Regions from separate parts of the Aminobacter sp. 01T433 genome, predicted to be linked through region 2. Evidence: predicted binding sites of a transcription regulator. Region 2 holds the regulator's gene; each other region holds the start of a gene.
What was found. Region 2 encodes LexA, which represses DNA repair genes until DNA is damaged. Its sites were predicted from a motif close to TGTTCNNNNTGTGTTCNG; they were not measured.

Region 1 (3,209 bases), on a different contig from region 2:
CTTCGCGCTGCATTCCTTCATGGACAGCCCTGCCGGAGCTGCCGCCGCCTTATCTGAGGCTTTCGCGGGCTTTTTTTCAGTTGCCGCCTTCTTGGCGGGCTTGGCAGGCTCGGGCGTTGCGCTGGCATCTGAGCCGCACTGATTGTGACGGAACTGGTTCCAGGTCAGGCCACCTAAGGTGCCCGCGTCTTTCGCCGCGTTATATTTGGCACCGCATTCTTTCATGGTGAGAGCGCTGGCAGGCGCCGCCATGAACACGCCGAGCGCCACTGCCCCGGCCAAGCTCAGAAACCGAACGTTCAACATGTGAATCTCCCGTTGCTTCCCCGCGCACGTAAAAGATTCCACGCATTGTGACGGCGAGCAATGGATTTCGATCTGGGGGCCTTGGCGGCGAATGAGGAGAGGGTCGAATAGCAGCGTGGCCGCAAGCGTCAAGAAGAACGCAAAGATCAAAAGGCCCGGCAATCGCGCCATCGCTTTCCGGAGCGGCCGTCTTCTACCCAATGCGGACGCCCCAGGTCGGCAATACGAATTGCCGCGGCCGAAAGGTGGCGGGCTTTTTCCGCGTTCAGGCTTCAGCGCCGGACAAATGCCTGCTCGGAAATTCTTCCAGGCAGGCAGTTGCATCGCGCACGGTTGTTTGTGTGCCTGCGGGTGGGTGGAGTACCGACGCAATGCTCTCTTGTAGGATGTAAGGCGTTGCGCCGGCGCTCTACCCCATCAGCCCGAACGCGCGGCAAGTAACTCGATCAATGGATTGACGATGCCCATTTTTGCAGCCCGTTGAGATGTGTCGGGCGATCGGAATCCTCAGGCATTTGCAAGGCAACGCGCCCGGCCTTGCCAATCGGTAAGCAGGGAAATTGCCGCCGACCTTGAGCCGGGCGCGCGATCCGGGTCGCAGGCTGTGGGGCGATGACCCGGATGGCATCAGCATGTGCCACTCACGTTAATGAGCCATGGAAACGCAAAGCCAAATATTACCTGCTTCCAATTTTTTGTTTTGGTGGCGGCAACCATCGCAGCGTCGCGCTACCTGCCGAAAGGTGGCGGCGCTTTTTCTTTTTTTATGGGAAACTGGAAGAAGCGGTTTCCTAGACAGGGCCCGAATCTGCCGTTCCTGAGTATTTTATGGGCTCAAAGCCATGGCTTTAAGTTCCTTGCGGGCCGTCCCGAACGTCCCGAGTTGGTAGACCGACGCCCCTGTGGGCGAGAAAGTGAAGACTTCAAACGGGGCAGCTACTAACTGATCGAGGTAGGCAGCGTTGCCCACACCAATGGTAACGTGCGGATTGAATTTCTCTCCAGCTGCGACCGTAGTGAAATTGGCAACGTATTCGATCAAGGACTTCTGGATATCTTTGCCGCCCTCGGTGCTCACAAAGGCTGTGGGCGTCCCAGTCTTCGCTGTGTACGGAGCAACCGCTTCGATCAGCTTGTTCTGCAGCCGGCGCAAGTCCGGTGTCGGCTCGACGACAATACCGCCAAGGCCGAACTTGCCATCGGGAATGTAGTAATATTTTACTGCCTTGAGTTTCCATGCCGTGGGATGCTCGGCCGCAATAGCACTGTTGGCAACAGCATAGACCTTGTCGAGATCAGCTGTTCGGACGAATTGCTGCAACAGGGTGACATGCGGATGGTGCGTATCGTCCAGCGCGAAGCCCTTCGGGAAATCCTTGAGTAGGAGGGCATTAGCGGCCTTCGCATGTTCGATCATCGTGGCATCGGGTTCTAGGGCAATATCGATGGCAGTTACCACGTTATCGTCAGCTCGCGATGCTTGGTCAAAGCTCAAAAAGGCCGACGCGCCGACTAGCAGCGCGACCATCAACTTCCAAGGGTCGGACATTGGGAGACTCCCATGGTGTCATAGCAAATTGCGGTGATGACGCCCCGTGCACCCAATTCCAGCTTACTGCCGAACGCGCTGAATTACTATTGTACGCCTCCATCCGCTGCACGGGTGGGGCTTCGGTGTCCGCTCGCATCTACCAGAGCCTGCCGGCCGCCTGCTGGCAGGTCGTTTGGTTTCTAGACAATCGTCGGCGGGTCTCTCAACCGCGCTGAATCATCTATGCATCAAGCCTTGCCCGCGATGGCCCATAGCGCTTGATCTGGTTGTGTTGCCAGCGACCGTATATCGAGGTGACAAACTAGATGGACAGACTTTCGCGCGCCCACTTGTGAAGCCGATTGGCCCGGGGTGAGTTGAATAACTCGTCGAGCGTGAAACAGTCAGGTACATACGGCGCCAAACCGTTCGGAACCCACTGCACCCACAGACACGGGTGGTCTATGTCGAACACGGCTTGCCAGGTGCCACGTTCGTCTCCTGCGATGTCACAAACCATAAGAGCCATGGCGGTCTCCTTTTGGGAGAGACTGCCCGAGGCCGTACGGCTTCGCTATCGCTAGATTTGGCGGTTGACCTGCAACCAATGCCAGCCGCACTAGGCAGAAATTGGCCACAATATAGAACAATCCTGACAGGTGACCGAAGACACAAAGGATTGGTCAAGTGAATCTTGCAACCCGCTCACTGCACGTGGCGTTTGTACTTGCGGCATTTGGCTGCGTTAGTGTCAGCCTGGCGTTAGTCGAAACAAAACTCGTCTACGGACCGCCAGTGTCGGACGCCAACAGGGCCTGGTACGCCTGTCTATTTGGTTCTGCTGAGGCAGCGGTGGGCAAATTGGGGCGCGATGCGGCAGCATCGTCAATAGCGGAAACGGCACTTTCCGCATGTACCGACGGCGAGGACATTGTCAGGGAAGCGATGTTGAACGACTCGGTTTATTTCGTGTCGGTCGAAACTCAGATCGAACGGATCAAGGAACAGTTCCGTGACGCAATTGAATGGGATCTGGCGCATCGGAAAAAATGAAAGCTTCGGCGCCGCCCGGCCGGCGCCCCTTTCAGATCAACGACATCTGCCCTTCTTCAGTTGCGGGAGCAGCCGGCTTGTCGACGATCGTCAGCAATTCGTCGGGCAGGGGGCGTTGCAGGGCTCTTGCTTCCGACCATGGCGTGTCAGCCAGGTCTGTATCTCGTCGGCTGTGGTGAGGATGACCGGCATCGCCTTGGGATGGATCGGCTTGACGATGCCGTTGGGGTCGGTGGTCAGGAAGCCGTAGACCTCCCAGTCAAACACGCCGTCTCGGATCGTGCGGGCGCCACGCCAAGGCGTCCATAGCCCAGCAAAG
Region 2 (3,209 bases):
CGCCGCCATGCCATTTGCCGCTCTCGGCGTTCTGTCGCTGGTGGAAACCGAAACGCCTGTCGTCCTCGTCTCCGAAGATGGCCGCCTGGTGGGGGTGCCGATCGGAGACCAAAAGCTCGCGGTCAATCGCGCTCGACCAAACGAGTTCACAGTCGACAATTGGAAACGGACTTTAAAAACCGAGGCGTTTGTCGGCCCCATCCGTATCAACTCCGACGGTTCGACAAATCCGAAGGACTCGGGCAACTCCAGCGATCCAAGCAGCACCGACGAGCCTACTGAATTTGTCTGCAGCGATGGCCTTTGCCTGGTTCAGCATCCATCTGCGGGCTTGATCGCGCATGCTGAACACGCGGCCGCCGCCAGGCGCGTTTGCGCAAAGACTGATCTCATCGTTTTGAAAGACGCCACGACGAAGGACATCTGCCCAGGCTCAACCGTGGCAGTGCTCACCAGCCGCGAACTCGCCCGTCTGGGCAGCGCCGAGATATTCGTGAAGCCGGAATCGGGCAAGAAAAGTCGGCAACTAGAAATCCGCCACGCTGTATCAGAGCCATATCGCCCGTGGCACACGCAGCGCGAATTCTCTCGCGAGGCGAGGGGCCTGCCGCCCTATCAGCGCGCAGTCAAACGCCCGAAATCGCCGGAGACCGCAAAGCCGGCCAAATAGCCGGACCAAACTGAGCAACATCGAACAGGCCGAGACGCGCCGAATCGGCCGTTCAGGAATAGCGGCGGATCAACCCGACAAGCTTGCCCTGGACCTTGACCCTGTCTGGCCCGAAGATGCGGGTCTCGTAGGCCGGGTTGGCAGCCTCGAGAGCAATCGAGGCGCCCTTGCGGCGGAAGCGCTTGAGGGTCGCTTCCTCGTCGTCGACTAGTGCAACAATGATCTCGCCGGGGTTGGCGGTGGTCGAACTGCGAATGACGACTGTATCGCCGTCGAAGATGCCAGCCTCGATCATCGAGTCGCCCTTGACCTCGAGCGCGTAATGCTCGCCGCCCATGATCATATCCGGCGGCACTGCTATCGAATGGGTCTTGTGCTGGATGGCGTCGATCGGCACGCCGGCAGCGATACGTCCCATCACAGGAATGGTCACGGCCGCGCCAGCATCATCGTCATTGCCGGCGGACATGGAGCGCGACGGTTCAGGCCTGCGTCCAAGGCTGCCCTCAATGACGCTCGGCGAGAATTTCCGCGCCGCGTTGAGGCCTGGTGCGATGGAATCGGGCATGCGCAGCACTTCAAGCGCACGTGCCCGATTGGGCAGGCGTCGGATGAAGCCACGTTCTTCGAGTGCCGTGATCAGGCGATGGATGCCAGATTTGGAGGCGAGGTCGAGCGCTTCCTTCATTTCGTCGAAGGATGGCGGGATGCCTGTCTCCTTCAATCGCGAGTGGATGAACAGCAAAAGCTCATGTTGTTTGCGCGTCAGCATCGCCACCCCCGAGGAATCAGAAGAAAAACAAACCCAGAACAAAACACTATCTGTTCCAGTTGTGTTCTGCAACCGTTTATATCTGATGAAGGGAGGAGGCGGTTTCGTTCAGCGCAGCATCATCACGCGGCACGCACTGCCAGATTCGGCGGCTGGTGCGAAGGGTTCACGCATGATGGCGCAATTGGCGTCGGCGAGCGTGCGCAGCATCGACGAATCCTGGACCAGATATGGCGTAACTATGAGGCCGTCAGGCGTCTCGCGTGCAATGGCGCGAACGAAATCCTGGCGCAAATCGTTTGGTGCCATCGCCGTATCGAGCACGGCGTTGCGAATGTCGGGCGCATAGGGCCGCCCGCCAAGCTTCGCCAGCAAAGGCTTCAGGAAGATATGCGCGCAGATCAGGCTGGCGACCGGATTGCCGGGCAGGCCGACGCAACGTGTCTTGACAAGGCGGCCGAACATCAGCGGCTTGCCGGGACGCATGGCGATCTTCCAGAAATCGAGATCCATGCCGAGCCCGGTCAGAACGCCGTGGACCAGGTCGTGGTCTCCGACCGAGGCCCCGCCGAGCGTGACGATGACGTCGGCCTCGGCTTCGAGCGCCTGGGCGATGAGGGCTGAGATGGCATCCTTGCGGTCGGCTGCGATACCGAGGTCAAGCACGCGCGCGCCGACTGACCGGGCGATTGCTCCGACACCATAGGAGTTGGATGCGATGATCTGGTCAGGGCCAGGGTTGCTGCCGGGTGGGAGCAGTTCGTCGCCCGTGGCGATGATGGCGACCAGTGGCGCGCGAACCACTGCCATTGCAGGGTGGTTGGCGGCGGCGATCAGCGACAGGGCCGCAGGATCGAGCACGCGGCCGGCGTCGAGAATCAGATCGCCATGTTTGAAATCGAGACCCTTGGCGCGGATATTGCGTCCAAGAATCGCCGGTTCCAGCACGTCGATCTCGCCATTGCCGATATCGCTGACATTTTCCTGGATGACGACAGTGTCCGCGCCGCTGGGCACAGGTGCGCCGGTGAAAATGCGCACGCTCTCGCCTTGCGCCACAGCGCCTGTGAACTGCTTGCCGGCAGGAGCCTCGCCGATGACCTTCAGCCGTGCCGGCAGGGATGCGATGTCGGCGGCGCGGACAGCGTACCCATCCATGGCCGAGGCATCGAAAGGAGGCTGGGTGCGCAAGGCAAACAACGGGCTTGCCAGCACGCGTCCTGAAGCTTCACTGAGACCGACCGTCTCCCAGCCGCTGGGTTCAGCGCCGTCGAGCAGGCGTTCCAGCGCCTCGGTGACGGGCAGAAGCGCCATCTATTCGACCGCCTTGTAGTCGCCCGACTTGCCGCCGGTCTTTTCGACCAGCCTGATGCCGGAAATCACCATGCCCCGGTCGGCGGCCTTGGCCATGTCGTAGATGGTGAGACAGGCGACCGACGCGGCCGTCAGCGCCTCCATCTCGACGCCAGTCTTCCCGGTGACACGCGCAAGTGCCGTCACGCGAAGACCGGGCAGGGCCTCGTCCGGCTCGATCTCGACCGAAACCTTGGTCAGCAGGATCGGGTGGCAGAGCGGCACGAGTTCGTGCGTGCGCTTGGCGGCCATGATTCCGGCTATGCGGGCGGTGCCGAGCACATCGCCCTTCTTGGCGTTGCCCGAAAGAATCAACGCCAGGGTTTCGGCACGCATGATGACAGCGCCTTCGGCAATCGCCGTGCGGGTGGTCTCGGCCTTGTCGCCGACATCAACCATGTTGGCTTCGCCCGT
Region 3 (3,209 bases), on a different contig from region 2:
CGACTTCACCTCTTCGGCGATGTCGCGGCGATTGATCAGGCCGAAATTCTCGACCAGCTGGAAAGCGATGCCACGGCCGATGCCGGAAAGCTGTTCGGCGGCCTTGAGATCGACGAGCGGCTTGAGCAGCGACTCGACCTGGAAATTGACAAAACGTTCGGCGCGCGCGGCAACCTTGTCGCGGGCCGGACCCGTCAGCTGCTCGTCGGCAAGCAGGATAACGCGCGGCTTGAGCGAGTCTTCGCCTTCGACCAGCGTGCCGATCGGCGCGCCAATCCAGCGCAGCACGCCGTCGGAGCCAAGCGCGATGTCGCCATTGGGCGCCGCCGAAAAACGCTCGGCGCGCGATTCGAATTCGGTGGCGAGCGCCTTTTGGGCCGCCGTTCGCACTGCCTTGGCGTCTTCTCCGCCCGCGCTCTGGTCGGCGGTGAAACGGAACCCTTGCAGTTCACCGACATGGTGGCCCTCGACGAGGACGGTTCCGGACGGGCTGATTTCGGCTTCAAGCATGGTGTTTTCTCTAAGGCGGCGCATGAGGACGGAAGTCCTGCGGTCTACAAAGCGTTTCGTCAACCGCTCATGCAGCGCATCCGACAATCTGTCTTCGATGTCGCGCGTTTTTTCTTGCCAGTGTGCCTGATCGGCAAGCCAGCCAGGGCGATTTGAGACAAAAGTCCAAGTTCTGATCTGTGCGATCCGGTGTGAAAGCGTGTCAATGTCGCCTTCGGTGGAATCGGCGCGGCGCACCTGCTCGGCCATGTAATTCTCGTCGACGTGGCCGCGCCGGGCGAGATCATCATACATCGAGGCGATAAGGTCAGCGTGCTGGGCGGGCGCGATACGGCGATAATCCGGCAGCGCGCAGGTTTCCCACAACAGGGCAACGCGCTCGCGGTTGGTGGCAAGCGAACGGATGTTTTCGTCGCGCGACAGATGTTCGAGCGCCTGGGCGTCGACCGCCGGTAGCGCACGCGTCAGGCCCTCGACGGGCGCCACCGTGTCGATCGAGCGCTTGAGTGCGTCGAGGCTGGCGAAATCGAATGCAGCCGTGCGCCACTGCAAAACCTTCACCGGATCGAAATCATGGCCCTCGATCTTTTCGATCAGCTCCTCGTCGAACGGGTCGACCTGGCCGGTGACGCCAAAAGTGCCGTCGCGCAGGTGGCGGCCGGCGCGGCCGGCGATCTGGCCGAGCTCGGCGGCGGTCAGCTGGCGATACTGGTAGCCGTCGAACTTGCGGTTCTGGGCAAAGGCAACATGGTCGACATCGAGGTTGAGCCCCATGCCGATGGCGTCGGTGGCAATCAGATAGTCGACATCGCCGGACTGGTAGAGCGCGACCTGGGCGTTGCGGGTGCGCGGGCTGAGCGCGCCAAGCACTACGGCAGCACCGCCTTGCTGGCGCCGGATCAACTCGGCGATGCCATAAACCTCGTCGGCCGAAAAAGCGACGATGGCCGAACGGCGCGGCAGACGCGTCAGCTTCTTTGAGCCGGCATAAGCGAGATGCGACAGGCGCGGCCGGGTGACCACAGAAACGCCCTTCAACAGGCGCTGCAGGATGCCGTGCATGGTGGCAGCGCCGAGCAGCAGCGTCTCTTGCTTGCCGCGCAAATGCAGGATGCGGTCGGTGAAGATATGGCCGCGCTCGAGATCGCCCGCGAGCTGAACCTCGTCGATGGCGACAAAGGCGGCGTCGGTCTGGCGTGGCATTGCTTCGACGGTGCAGACTGAATATTTCGCGCCCGCCGGCAGGATCTTCTCCTCGCCGGTGACCAGGGCCACCTTGTGGGCGCCGACCTTTTCGCAAACCCGGCCATAGACCTCGCGCGCAAGCAGCCTGAGCGGCAGGCCGATGATGCCACTTTCGTGGGCCACCATGCGCTCGATGGCGAGATGGGTCTTGCCGGTATTGGTCGGACCCAGAACCGCAGTGACATCGCGGCCTGACAGGATCAGGGGGTCGTTCTGCGTGGAGTGGACATTCATTCTCAGGAACCGCCCTCGGCGCCGGGCCAAACCGGCGTTGCGTCGCCTGTCGCGACGACTGGACACATAGGGATTTGCGCGGCGAAGCGAAAGCGGAATGTTCCAGATTTAAGTGTTGGAACGAGTCTAGAACGAATCAGCGACGAATCACTGACTCCGGATGATTCAGGTTTTGTTCACCCCAACATGTAGATTTTGGGCTGGCAAGCCGCACCACATGCAGATTCTCTAAAGTGGCCCGTTTCATGCGTTAGTGCACTGCCGTTAACCTTTGCCGGCCAGGCAGTGGAATGCCTCGGCCGCCTCAGTGCAAAATAATGATTTTGTTGATGTTTCCTATCGGCAAGTTAACCGGATGGGTGGCTCCTGCGGACAATTAGTTAAGATTTGAACCAAATGCGGAACGAACAGGCTACGAATCACTGATAGGATAAGTTTCCTGATTTGTTCACCGCTAGATGTTGTGTCCAAGCCCTCATCTCCACCGATTATCCACTGGTCATGCACAGGGATATGCATTGCGTCGCTGCCGGCGCATTAACCTTTGCGTGCCATCCCGGCACAGCGGCAGCTCAGCCAAAATATCTGTGATTGCATTCCCATAAGGCAACTACACCCGTTGCGCGCGAGATCGAGCCATGCCTCCATCCTAACGTTGAGTCTGCGCGGCGGGGGTTGCCCAGGCGGGGGCCTCTGGAAAATGCGGCGCACCACGCTGGCACGGAGGGAATATCATGACCAAACGTCTATTCGCCGAATTTCTCGGCACATTCTGGCTCGTCTTCGGCGGCTGCGGCAGTGCCGTGCTTGCGGCCGCATTTCCCGAACTCGGCATCGGTTTTGCCGGTGTTGCGTTGGCGTTCGGCCTCACCGTTCTGACCATGGCCTATGCGGTGGGCGGCATTTCCGGTGGTCACTTCAACCCGGCGGTCTCGGTCGGCCTGTTGGTGGCCGGGCGCTTTGAAGCAAAGAACCTGATGCCTTATGTCATCGCCCAGTTGGTCGGCGCCATCCTCGCATCGACGCTGCTTTACCTCATCGTCAGTGGCAAGGCCGACTTTGCCGGCATCGGCGGCTTCGCAACCAATGGCTACGGCGATGCTTCGCCGGGCAAGTTCGGCCTGACTTCGGCACTGATCATCGAGATCGTGCTTACCTTCCTGTTCCTGATGATCATCCTGGGCTCGACCCATGGCCGCGTGCCGGCAGGTTTTGCGCCC
Region 4 (3,209 bases), on a different contig from region 2:
GGTGGAAGGCCCGATGCCTGGCAAGATCTGCAGTACACGGAAGCCAGCCACACGATCGCGCGGGTTCTCTGCCAGCCTCAAGACCGCCAGCACGTCCTTCACATGAGACGCGTCGAGAAACTTCAGGCCCCCGAATTTTATAAATGGGATGTTGCGCCGCGTCAGTTCGATCTCGAGAGGTCCACTGTGATGAGACGTACGGAACAGCACGGCTTGCGACTTTAGAGTGCTACCAGCCTCGCGCTCTTCAAGGATCTTCTGACAGACATAACTTGCCTGAGAGGCTTCGTCGCGAACCGTGACCAGGTGTGGCCGCTCCATCGATTTGCGATCAGTCCAGAGATTTTTGGTGAAACGCTCTGTCGCGCCGGAGATGACAGCATTGGCGGCTGCCAGAATTGGCTCAGTCGAACGGTAGTTGCGATTGAGCGTGATCACTGCGGCAGGGGTGGAAAACTGTTGCGGGAAATCAAGGATGTTCCGCACCTCGGCTGCGCGGAACGAGTAAATCGATTGGGCGTCATCGCCGACAACGGTCAGCCCCGCGCCATCGGGTTTTAGTCCGAGCAGGATGGCGGACTGCAGCCGATTGGTGTCTTGGTATTCATCCACCAGGATATGATCAAAGCGCGATGCAAGTTCGGCGGCGAAAGACGGTTCGCCCGTCAGATGCGCCCAATAAAGCAGCAAATCGTCATAATCGAGTACGTTTTGGGCTTGCTTGGCATGGACATAGGCGGCGAAGAGCTGCTTGAGCTCTTCTGCCCAGCCGATGCACCATGGAAATGCTCCGCCTAGCACATCTTGTAAAGCCGATTGCGCATTGACGGCGCGAGAATAGATGGCAAGGCACGTCGATTTGGCCGGAAAGCGGCTCTCTGTCTTGGAGAGGCCTAGCTCGTGGCGCACCAGATTCATGAGGTCCGCCGAGTCCTCCCGGTCATGAATCGTGAAAGCTGGATCAAGCCCGATTTCCAACGCATAGTCACGCAACAGTCGGGCGCCCATGGCGTGGAACGTTCCTGCCCATGTCAGCGCATCGGTGACAACGGCCGCATCCTTGCCCAGGACCTCGCCAGCAATCCGCTCGACACGTTTGGTCATTTCCACGGATGCGCGGCGTGAGAAGGTCATCAGAAGAATTCGCCGCGGATCTGCACCTTTGACAATCAGGTGGGCGACGCGGTGGGCGAGTGTGTTTGTCTTGCCCGACCCTGCACCTGCAATGATCAGCAGGGGAGCAGCTACCTCGCCAGCTCCATGTAGCACAGCGGCTCGCTGCTCAGGGTTGAGCCTGGCAAGGTATTGGGGTTCGAGGCTCGAATCTCGGGCGATTTTGTTCATCGAGCGATGAAGCACTGTTTCCGTTTCGTTCGCAATCGGCATGGCGCCGCCTGCCGATCACATTTGGCCAAGCAGGACACTAAGACGGGCAGGGCGCTTCTGCAGGCCCGCATTTTTTGATCTTCGGAACCTTGTCTTCTCGATGGTTTTCTTTGAGCACCGATCTGAGGAGACAAATGATGGCTCAACCCAACGAACAGACGATCATCGATCTAGAGAAGAAATTTTGGCGGACGATAGTGGATAAGGACATCGAAGGTTCCCTGGCGATATTGGGTGGAGAATCTATTGTCGCGGGTGCGCAAGGGACCGCACTACTCACGCATGACGACTATCGTGGCTTGGCTAGGCAGGGCGATAGCCTGTGGCAGCTGAAATCCTACCAACTCGACGATGTGAAGGTCATGTTTCCTTCCGAGGAAGTGGCTGTCATCGCCTACATCGTGACCGAGGACATGGAGGTTGAGGGTATGCCGTTGACATTAAGAGCAGCCGACGCAACCACTTGGGTCCGCCAAGATGGCGAGTGGCTGGCAGCCCTTCACACGGAATCGGTGCTTGGCGATCCCTTCGGACGCGACCGTAAGGCTGCGTAGCCGGGGACCGCTTTCTCCACACAGGCCGCAGGTTCCCAAAAAGACTCAGGATTTTGGTCGTTGGCGAGAGCATGCAAGGCATAGCGGACGCTCATGTGCAAACGCGATGCTGTCTTAAGCGTGTTGGAACCGTTTTGCCGTTTTAGGGCTTATGCTGGTTTCGGGATGTTCCCATGCTCAACGAAAGCGATCCACCAAAAGCAGCCCAATCGGCGTCGCTCAAGTATGTGACCGATAGTGAACCCGGAGTGCTACGCCGGAAGATAGGAAGATCTTTTCGTTATACGTCGAACGGCAAGACGGTGAGCAAAGCCACACTCAGGCGCATCAAATCCCTCGCCATTCCTCCCGCATGGACTAATGTCTGGATATGCCCCGACCCGCATGGGCACATTCAAGCGACCGGGCGCGATCAGCGGGGGCGGAAGCAATACTTGTACCACCAGCAATGGTCGCAATATCGGGATGAAGCCAAATTCTCTGGTCTCGTGGACTTCGCGCATGCGTTGCCTCGCCTGCGCAAACAGGTCGAACAAGATTTAAGCTTACCGGGCCTCGTGCGTGAGCGAGTCCTGGCTCTCGTCGTTTGGCTGTTGGACCAAACAATGATCCGTGTCGGCAGTCCCATCTATGCAAAGGCGAACAGGAGCTATGGGCTGACGAACTAAGGAACAAGCATGTCAAGATCGTGGGTTCGACGATCCGCTTTGCTTTCAAGGGCAAGTCGGGGAAGGAACGGAAGCTGAGCATAGATGATCGGCGTATGGCGAGGGCGATGCGATCGCTCCAAGATATTCCTGGTCAGATGCTGTTTCAGTATTTGGACGGTCAAGGTGGCTTGAACGCAGTCACCTCAAACGACGTAAACGCCTACATCCGCGAAGCAAGCGGTGGCGAATTCACCTCCAAAGGCTTTCGCACCTGGGGCGGTACGGTTCGAGCCCTGACGCTTTTTGCGGGGCGCAAAGCTCCCGATACCGACCGCATGATGAGGCGGGCATGCAACGAGGTGATCGATGAAGTTGCCACCGTTTGGGAAACACCAGAGCCGTATGTCGGCAAGGCTACGTTCACCCGCGTGTCGTGGAGGCTTGGGCCGAAGGTCGCCTTCCAGCTGATATTGCAGAACTTGGGAAGCCGCCTCGTGCATTGCGACTTGACCCGCAAGAACGATTGGCTGTCGCATGGCTGCAACGGTTTGGCTAAGGCAGCACTGTTTTCAGTACTGATACGGCCGGCTGAGGCTGCCTGCAGCAGCCCAAAAGTGAA

Region 1: a site for LexA is predicted at 2,117-2,134, ahead of AC1DLV_RS21280 (2'-5' RNA ligase family protein). Genes of this name have one in related genera too.
Region 3: a site for LexA is predicted at 2,106-2,123, ahead of AC1DLV_RS11250 (helicase-related protein). Genes of this name have one in related genera too.
Region 4: a site for LexA is predicted at 1,360-1,377, ahead of AC1DLV_RS27215 (ATP-dependent helicase). Genes of this name have one in related genera too.

Annotation. Positions count from the first base shown of each region.
Region 1 covers NZ_JBFTPR010000013.1:67,369-70,577, forward strand. The annotation lists gene AC1DLV_RS21275 (antifreeze protein) at 1-306, opposite strand, end outside; gene AC1DLV_RS21280 (2'-5' RNA ligase family protein) at 1,133-1,855, opposite strand; gene AC1DLV_RS21285 (hypothetical protein) at 2,525-2,890, shown strand; partial or broken gene AC1DLV_RS21290 (SOS response-associated peptidase) at 2,922-3,209, opposite strand, start outside.
Region 2 covers NZ_JBFTPR010000012.1:150,810-154,018, forward strand. The annotation lists gene AC1DLV_RS20785 (ComEC/Rec2 family competence protein) at 1-670, shown strand, start outside; gene lexA (transcriptional repressor LexA) at 723-1,442, opposite strand; gene AC1DLV_RS20795 (molybdopterin molybdotransferase MoeA) at 1,551-2,756, opposite strand; gene moaC (cyclic pyranopterin monophosphate synthase MoaC) at 2,757-3,209, opposite strand, start outside.
Region 3 covers NZ_JBFTPR010000005.1:390,887-394,095, forward strand. The annotation lists gene AC1DLV_RS11250 (helicase-related protein) at 1-1,989, opposite strand, end outside; gene aqpZ (aquaporin Z) at 2,724-3,209, shown strand, end outside.
Region 4 covers NZ_JBFTPR010000023.1:78,209-81,417, reverse strand. The annotation lists gene AC1DLV_RS27215 (ATP-dependent helicase) at 1-1,344, opposite strand, end outside; gene AC1DLV_RS27210 (nuclear transport factor 2 family protein) at 1,524-1,940, shown strand; gene AC1DLV_RS27205 (hypothetical protein) at 2,114-2,608, shown strand; gene AC1DLV_RS27200 (hypothetical protein) at 2,629-3,209, shown strand, end outside.